Ruficoccus amylovorans: one gene and its partner. The protein of the gene in region 1 interacts with the protein of each later gene in a pairwise test. Links are inferred from orthologs where the notes say so. Each region holds a gene or a part of one and is shown in the gene's direction. Other genes may lie near its edges.

Region 1 (4,865 bases):
GCCGCCTTGGCTGCGCTTCCAGCGGCGGCGGGCTTGCGCGATATCGGGGCGGTTTTGCTCGGAGGCATGGAGCGTCTTTTTTTATATGTCAGCCCCAGCTTGTCCAGAGCCCAATGGATCGCTCCGACCGTATAGCCTAAGTCCAGACGCTCCTTGATTTCGGCCAAGGTCAAGTCCGGATGCTGCCCCACCAATGCCTTCAGTTCCGGCCCATGATCAGGCAATAAGCGTGCCTTGCGGCCCGAAAACCGATGCCGGGCTTCGATCAGGCCAGTCCGGCGCCGTTGCTGGATCAGCTTCTTCACCATCCCCAACGACACCCGGAAACGCTGAGCCACCTCGGCCTGCGTGCACTTGCCTTCATCGTAGCTCTCCACGAGCCGCCGTCTCAAATCCAACGATAGCGTTTTCATCACTACCCACTACCAGATCCCAGAGAAAATAGCTACAGTTTTATTTGAAACGCTCTAAATGGCCAATTGTTAATGATTGGATGCTGAGCGTAGAAAACAGCAATTAACCATTTAATCATTTAGCCATTCGGTCTTTTTGTAGCAGCTACGACTTTACTTAAACCGCTCTAACCACCGTTTGCCCTGGGGGCGTGAAAGCACCCCAGGTTGCAGGCTATTGCGGTTGGGCACGGGGCCAGCCCTTCTCTAGAAATTAAACTTGTAGCGGCTGAGGCGCTGGCGGATTTCGCCGATGACACGCTTTTCCTCGTCCTCGCCGTGGGCTTCGAAGGTGACGGAGAAGCGCACGAAGTGCCCGGCGTCATCCCACGGGACGGTGCTGATGAGCAGCTCCTTGATGAGGAACTGGGAGAAGCCTTCGGCGTCGCCGAACTCGATCTTCTGGCCGTCCTTTTCTGCCGAGGTGGGGATGCCAGTATAAAGGAAGAACGAGCCCTTGGGCTTCTTCGCATCGAAACCGGCGGCCTTGAGGGCCTCGACCAGCAGGTCCATGCGGCGGGAGTACTTGGCGCTGATTTCCTCGGTGATCTGCGGGGTGTCCAGAGCGACGGCGGCGGCCTTCTGGATGGCCAGGAACTGGCCCGAGTCGCAGTTGTCCTTCACGTCGGAGAAAGCCTTGACGATGAGCGGGTTGCCGCAGACCCAGCTGATGCGCCAGCCGGTCATGTTGTAGCTCTTGGAAAGGGAGTGCAGTTCGACGGCGACATCCTTGCCGCCGGGGACCTGGAGGATCGACAACGGCTTGCCCTCGAAAATGAGCGAGGCGTAGGCGGCGTCCTGCACGATGACGAGGTCGTTTTCCTTGGCAAAGGCGATGGCCTTTTCGAAGAACTCGACCGTGGCCGAAGCGCCGGTCGGATTGTTCGGGTAGTTCAGGACCATGACCTTGGCGCAGGCCCGGACGTGCTCGGGGATGGCGTCGAGGTCGGGCAGGAAGTCGTTATCAGCGGTCAGGGGGCAGTTATAAACCTCGCCGCCGAGGTACTTGGCGTGGGTGCCGAAGATCGGGTAGCCGGGCACGGTCATGATGACGGTATCGCCGGGGTTGATGAAGCACAGCGGCAGGATGCGCAGGGCGGACTTGGAGCCGATGGCGTGGATGACCTCGGTCTGCGCGTCCAGTTCGACGCCGTAGACGGCCTTCATGTAGCGCGAGACGGCCTGGCGGAACTCGGGGCCGCCATTGTCGGCGTAGCCGCGGTTCTCGGGTTTGTTGGCCTCGTCGCAGAGGGCCTGGATGACCTGCGGGTAGGCCTTGTCGTCGGGCTCGCCGACGCCCATGTCGATCAATTCGGTGCCCGGATGGGCGGCGCGGGCGGCTGCCTTGGCGCGCTTGATCTTCTCAAACTTGTAGATGGCGGTGGACTTGCCGTAGTTGGCGCCGCCAATGCGTTCGGCGAAAAGTTGCTGGATGTAGGGATCGTTCATGTCGAAAAAGAGAAAGGCAAAGCCATGCGGGGCCAAATGGAAAGGAAATTCTGAGGGTTCAGGATTGAAGGGTTCAGGGTTGAGTGTTAACGGATGATCTTTAGGTTTTTCATTCAGCACATCATTATCCAATCAATTTAAAGCCATCCCCCCATGCAGGTTATTGAATCTCCTCAGGAAATGCAGTCGTGGGCCATCCGTATGCGCGGCAAGGGCAAACTGCTCGCCCTGGTGCCGACCATGGGGGCGCTCCACGAAGGGCACCTCTCACTCATCGACGCCGCCCGCCAACGCGCCGACCTGACCGTGGTCTCCATTTTTGTCAACCCGACGCAGTTCGGCCCCAACGAGGACTACGGCAAATATCCCCGCCAGTTGGAGGCCGACATCGCCGCCTGCGAAGCCCACGGAGCGGACATTGTTTTTGCCCCAAAGCGGGAGGAGATTTTCCCGGCCGACTACTCGACCTACGTGAACGAGGAGTTTGTCAGCAAGCACCTCTGCGGCCTGACCCGGCCCGGGCACTTCCGGGGCGTGACCACCGTCGTGACGATTCTTTTCAACCTCTGCCGCCCGGACGTGGCCATTTTCGGGCAAAAGGACGCTCAGCAGGCCGCCATTTTGAAAAAAATGGCCCGCGACCTGTTCATGCCGGTCGAAATCGTGGCCGCACCCATCGTGCGCGAGGAAAGCGGCCTGGCGCTGAGTTCGCGCAACCGCTACCTGGAACCCTCCCGACTGGCCGAGGCGGCCAAGATCCAGCAGGCCCTCAAGGCCGGGCAGGATCTGGTCAAGGGCGGCAGCACGAGCGTTGACCGCGTCAAGGCCGAGGTCACCCACCTGCTCGCCCAGAGCCGCCTGATCCGCATCATCTACATCGAGATCGTGGACCGAGAAACCATGCACCCGGTGCGCGAAATCACCCCCGGCAAGAGCCTGCTCGCCGTCGCCGTCTGGCTGGAGGAAACCCGCCTCATCGACAACGTCGAGCTGTAGGAGCGGAAATCATTTAACCATAGAGGACACTGAGAACACAGAGGTGGGTGAGGATTGGACGGTTTGAATCCCGTCTCGCGTGTTGATTTTTTCGCAGCCTTTTTATCTCAGTCTTTCTTTGCGTCTTTGTGTCTTTGCGGTTAAATCTTCTTTAAAAAACCTCTCTGTGTTCTCTGTGCCCTTTGTGGTTAATATTTAATCAGTGAAAAACTACGATGTCATCGTGGTCGGCAGCGGGATTGCCGGCCTGAGTTTCGCCCTGAAGGTGGCGGCGGCCGGAAGGCGCGTCGCCATCATCACCAAGAAGAACAGCGCGGAGTCCAGCACGAACCACGCGCAGGGAGGGATCGCCGCGGTGACTTCGCAGACGGACGACTTCGAGCTGCACGTGGCCGACACCCTGACCGCCGGGGACGGCCTTTGCCGCGAGGACGTGGTGCGCGAGGTGGTCAGCGCCGGGCCGGCCCGGATTGACGAGTTGAAGCGCATCGGCGTCGAGTTCACCAGCCTGGAGGACGGGCGGATTTCGCTGCACCGCGAGGGCGGGCACTCCAAGCGCCGCATCCTCCACGTCAAGGATCTGACCGGGGCGGCCATCGAGGAGGCGCTCCTGCACGCCATCGCCCAGGATGCCAACATCGACATGCTGGAGCACCACTTCGCCATCGACCTCATCACCCGGGGCAAGCTCCAGCTCGAAGGCCCCGACGCCGTGCTCGGCCTTTACGCGCTGGATGTGCAGACGGGCAGCGTGCGGACTTTTTGCGCGCCAGTCATTCTTTTGGCCACCGGCGGGGTGGGGCAGGTTTACCAATTCACGACCAACCCCGCCATTGCCACCGGCGACGGCATCGCCATCGCCTACCGGGCGGGCGTCGAGGTGCGCAATATGGAGTTCATCCAGTTTCACCCGACCGCGCTCTACACCCGCAGCAAGGACCGTTTTCTTATCTCGGAGGCCGTCCGGGGCGAGGGGGCGATTTTGCGCAACTCCGCGGGCGAAGCCTTTATGAAGCGCTACGACGAGCGCGGCGACCTGGCTCCGCGCGACATTGTGGCCCGCGCCATCGACTCGGAGATGAAGCGCTCCGGCGACGAGCATGTCTGGCTCGACATCACGCACCAGGACGAGGCTTCCATCCGCGACCGCTTTCCCTCCATCTATGAGGGCTGCAAAAAAGTCGGCATCGACATGGCCCACGAAATGATCCCCGTGGTTCCGGCCTGCCACTACATGTGCGGGGGGATTACGACCGCGCTTGACGGCACGACCGGGCTTGACGGCCTGCTGGCCTGCGGCGAAGTCGCCTGCACCGGCCTGCACGGGGCCAACCGCCTCGCGAGTAACTCCCTGCTTGAGGCCTGCGTGCTCGCTCACAACGGTGCCGAGACCGCGCTCAAGTATCTCGAAACCCACGCCAACGGCAACCACGAGATGCCGCTGTGGCGCGACGGGGACGTGCGCGACCCGGACGAGCGCGTCGTGCTGCACCACAACTGGGACGAACTGCGACGCACGATGTGGGACTACGTGGCCATCGTGCGCACGGACAAGCGTCTCCAGCGTGCCCGCACGCGTATCCAGAACCTCCAGCGCGAGATCACCGAGTATTACTGGAATTTCAAGGTCGAGCCCGAGCTGCTCGAACTGCGCAACCTCATCCAGGTGGCCGAGTTGATCGTGGACTGCGCGCTCCAGCGACGCGAAAGCCGGGGGCTGCACTTCACCCTCGATCACCGGGAAAAACTCGAGGTCGCTCAGGACAGCGTCGTCCGGCGTTTCCGGGGCTAGGGGCGTCTTGATCCCGCCCGCGTGCAACCTCGGGATTGCACTGGCAAGGAACTTGCATAGGGTCAGGGACATGGATTGGTTATACGAAGAAATCTGGGGCAACGAGCTTTGGCGGTACCTGTTGGTGCTGGCGTTGATCGGCCTGGCGGTTTTCGTCGGGATGGTAGTCAAGTTTT
Region 2 (3,513 bases), on another replicon or contig:
ATCTCCTCGCACCTCTCCCTGTTGCGCAAGGGCGGGCTGACCTCCGACCGCCGCGACGGCAAGCGCAGCTTTTACTCCCTCGCGCGCAACCTCCCCGCTGGCGAGCGCCAGCTCATCGAGGCCGCCTGCCGCGCCACGGCCCACCAGCCCGAGCTGGAAATCGATGCCGCCAACCTCGCCCGCATCCTCGACAAGCGCCGCCGCCAGGCCGAGCAGTATTTTAACCAGGTCGCCGGGCGTTTGGGCAAAAACTACTGCCCCGGCCGCTCCTGGGAGGGCATCGGGCATTTCCTCCTCCACCTGACCCCCAAAATCAAGATCGCCGACCTCGGCGCGGGCGAAGGCGTCCTGGCGCAATTGCTGGCCCAGCGGGCCGAAGCGGTTTACTGCATCGACAACTCCCCCAAAATGGTCGAAGTCGGCACCGACCTGGCCGAACGTCACGGCATTGACAACCTTTACTACCAGCTCGGCGACATCGAGGACGTCCCGCTGAAGGATGCCAGCGTGGATCTCGCCTACCTCAGCCAGGCCCTCCACCACGCCCGCAAGCCCTTCCGTGCCCTCTCCGAGGCGCACCGCATCCTCAAGCCCGGCGGGCGGCTCATCGTGCTCGACCTCAAGGAGCACGCCTTTGAAAAAGCCCGCGACCTCTACGCCGACACCTGGCTGGGCTTCGCCGAAAACACCCTCTACCAGTGGCTCAAGGAACTGGGCTTCGAGCACGTCGATGTCTCTATCGTCGCCCGCGAAGAGCAGGAACCGTATTTCGAGACTTTGCTGGCCAGCGGTGTGCGACCTCTCGAATAAGGTCACGTCCACCGGCCTCGACAGAACAAGGAGGTTCATCCACTCCAATGCTGCGGTGAAAATATTATGACATCGCGGCTTGGCGGAACGCCGGGCGGGAATTAACCTCTGCGCATGGAAAATCCCCTGATCGTCATCACTGGCGGCGGACGCGGCATCGGCGCGGCCATCGCACTGGCTTTTGCGCAAAAGGGCAACTGTCGCCTCGCCCTCACCGCCCGCTCCACCGACCAACTCTCGGCCACCGCCAAAGCCTGTCAGGCGCTCGGCGTGGAAGCCCGCGCCTACACCTGCGATGTCTCCGACGCCGACGCCGTCACCGCCTTGGCCGAAGCTGTCCGCAACACTCAGGGCGAGCCCGACGGCATCGTCAACAACGCCGGTTTCTTCCTCGCCAAACCTTTTCTGGATCTCAACACCGAGGAGTTCGACACCGTTATCGCGGCCAATCTACGCAGCGCCTTTCTCGTGTCGCGGGCCTTCGCCCCCGGCATGGCCGAGCGCAAACGCGGCACGATCATCAACATCGCCTCCTCCGCCTCGCGCAAGATTTTCCCCGGCATGGCCGCGTACAGCGCCGCCAAGTACGGCCTGCTCGGGATGACCCGCGTCATGCGCCAGGAGCTAACCCCACACGGCGTGCGCGTGATCTGCATCCTGCCCGGCCCCACCCACACCAACGCCTGGGACATGTCCGGCCTGGACGAGGCGACCAAGCACGAACGCCTCATGCCCGCCGCCGATGTGGCGCAGGCCGTCGTGAATGCCTGGGAACTCCCGGCCAAAACCGTGGTCGATGAAATCTGGCTGCAACCACTCGGCGGCGACCTCTAAACTTTTGACCGCAGTCATTCATACATCCGGAACAACCTGACTCATCCACAACGGAAGCCCCATCCGTATCCATTTTCCACTACATAACTATCTCGTCCCCCACCCTCGCCATGCCTTCCAATCCAGACGAACCTTTCGACGTCGTAAACCAGCGCGACCAAGTCATCATGCAGCTACCCCGGCATGAAGTCCACCGGCGGCGGCTTTTCCACCGCGCCGTGCACATCCTGGTCTTCAACAGCCGGGGGGACATCTACATGCAGCGTCGCTCTCCGACCAAAGACACCTACCCCAACCGCTGGACCACCTCGTGCTCCGGCCATGTGGATGCCGGGGAAAACTACAGCACCGCGGCCGTCCGCGAGCTGGGCGAAGAGCTTGGCATCAGCATTCCCGGCGTCGATGCCCTCGACACCCTCTTCTCGCACAGCCCCTGCCGGGCCACAGGCTATGAATTTATCTTTGTCTACAAGCTCGTCTGGGATGGAGAGATCACCTTTGACCCGGAGGAAATCAGCGAAGGGCGCTGGTTCACGCCCCCGGAACTCACCGCTGACATGGCGGGCCATCCCGATGGTTACGCGCCCAGTTTCCATCTGGTCTGGCAAGATTATCAAAAAACGGCCTGAGCGCATTACCCCGCCTCCGGCACCCGTAAGCCACTCACAGTCGCGCATGGCGGCCTGAAACAGCGGTTGACCTTGGGGTAAAAAAAGCCGTCAGGCTTTGCATCAAGCGGGAAGTTGGCCTATACTGGCTATCGTTACAGAAAATAGTCTGCACTGGATCATCATAAACAACATCCAACTATTATCATTATGAAATCATTGACCCGCTTACTGACTGCACTCATGGCCGCCGGACTTATTCTGTTCGTCGCAGGTTGTGAAAAATCGACCGGCGACCATCTCGAAGACGCCGGAGACAGCATTTCCAAAGCCGCCGACAAGGCTGGTGACGCCGTGGGTGATGCCGTCGAAGACGCTGGTGACAGCGTGGAAGACGCCGCCGACAAGGCCAACTAACGCCGCCAGAGTTCAGAACAATTCCCTCCTGCGCCGGATGTACACCATCCGGCGCTTTTTTATGCCCGCAATCATCACTCCAGACTCGTCTGGATTTCCCGGCCGGGGGCAATCAAACGAGTAAAAGCTCATCTTTTTTGTCATTGCAGCCATGAAAGGCTGTGACATGCTGGTGGGATAGTCTTCGCGACTATCACGACAACAACCAGATAACCATCTATTCATCATGAAATCACTTATCCGCTTTTTGACAGCTCTCACCGCCGCTGCCGCCCTCACCTTTGCCGCTGGTTGCAGCAAGGACGCCAAGCAAGACATGAAGGACGCCGGTGACCATATCTCCGAGGCCGCCGACAAGACTGGTGACGCCATCAGCAAGACCGCTGACCAAACCGGCGATGCCATCAAGGACGCCTACGACGACACCAAGGAAAAGGTCAAGGACGCAACCGAGTAAACTTCGTATCCGTTTTTGGATACATATTTAATAAAACGCCGGGCACCCTTGGGTGCCCGGCGTTTTTTTGTCGTCGTCTTTAAGCTACATTGTGCTCAGCGCCCGCCGCCGGTTCGCAGCACCTCGTAGTACTCTTCGGATACAGCAGTCAGGAATCGCGAGGGCTCCATGATCTGGGGCGGCCCGCCGGACGTCGTCACGCGCGGGAAGCACAGGTAGAGCTCCTCCATCGCTCGGGTCACGGCCACATAGAGCAGGCGGCGCTCCTCCTCGACATCACCGTCTTCGATAGCCCGCTTGAGCGGGAGCAGCCCTTCGGACAAGCCGAGCACGAACACGACCGGGAACTCCAGCCCCTTCGACTGGTGAATGGTCGTCAGCTTGACC

Evidence for each region.
Region 2: the proteins of panC (region 1) and H5P28_RS19235 interact in binary tests that used the Escherichia coli proteins (3 or more experiments, as listed by UniProt). The link is inferred for Ruficoccus amylovorans from one-to-one orthologs.

Annotation. Positions count from the first base shown.
Region 1 is NZ_JACHVB010000022.1:15,514-20,378, reverse strand. Bases 988-3,975 are described here. They hold panC (pantoate--beta-alanine ligase), read left to right. Parts: upstream 988-2,054; coding sequence 2,055-2,897; downstream 2,898-3,975. Other genes in these bases: nadB (L-aspartate oxidase), read left to right, coding at 3,100-3,975; H5P28_RS09270 (LL-diaminopimelate aminotransferase), read right to left, coding at 988-1,901. In the rest of the region: H5P28_RS09275 (transposase), read right to left, coding at 1-413; more of H5P28_RS09270, read right to left, coding at 660-987; more of nadB, read left to right, coding at 3,976-4,689; H5P28_RS09255 (mechanosensitive ion channel family protein), read left to right, coding at 4,760-4,865. UniProt on the Escherichia coli protein: Catalyzes the condensation of pantoate with beta-alanine in an ATP-dependent reaction via a pantoyl-adenylate intermediate.
Region 2 is NZ_JACHVB010000064.1:136,813-140,325, reverse strand. What follows is about bases 782-3,513. They hold H5P28_RS19235 (NUDIX hydrolase), read left to right. Parts: upstream 782-1,754; coding sequence 1,755-2,273; downstream 2,274-3,513. Other genes in these bases: H5P28_RS19220 (ATP-dependent helicase), read right to left, coding at 3,222-3,513; H5P28_RS19225 (hypothetical protein), read left to right, coding at 2,896-3,126; H5P28_RS19230 (YtxH domain-containing protein), read left to right, coding at 2,463-2,669; H5P28_RS19240 (SDR family oxidoreductase), read left to right, coding at 925-1,644; H5P28_RS19245 (ArsR/SmtB family transcription factor), read left to right, coding at 782-810. Also shown: more of H5P28_RS19245, read left to right, coding at 1-781.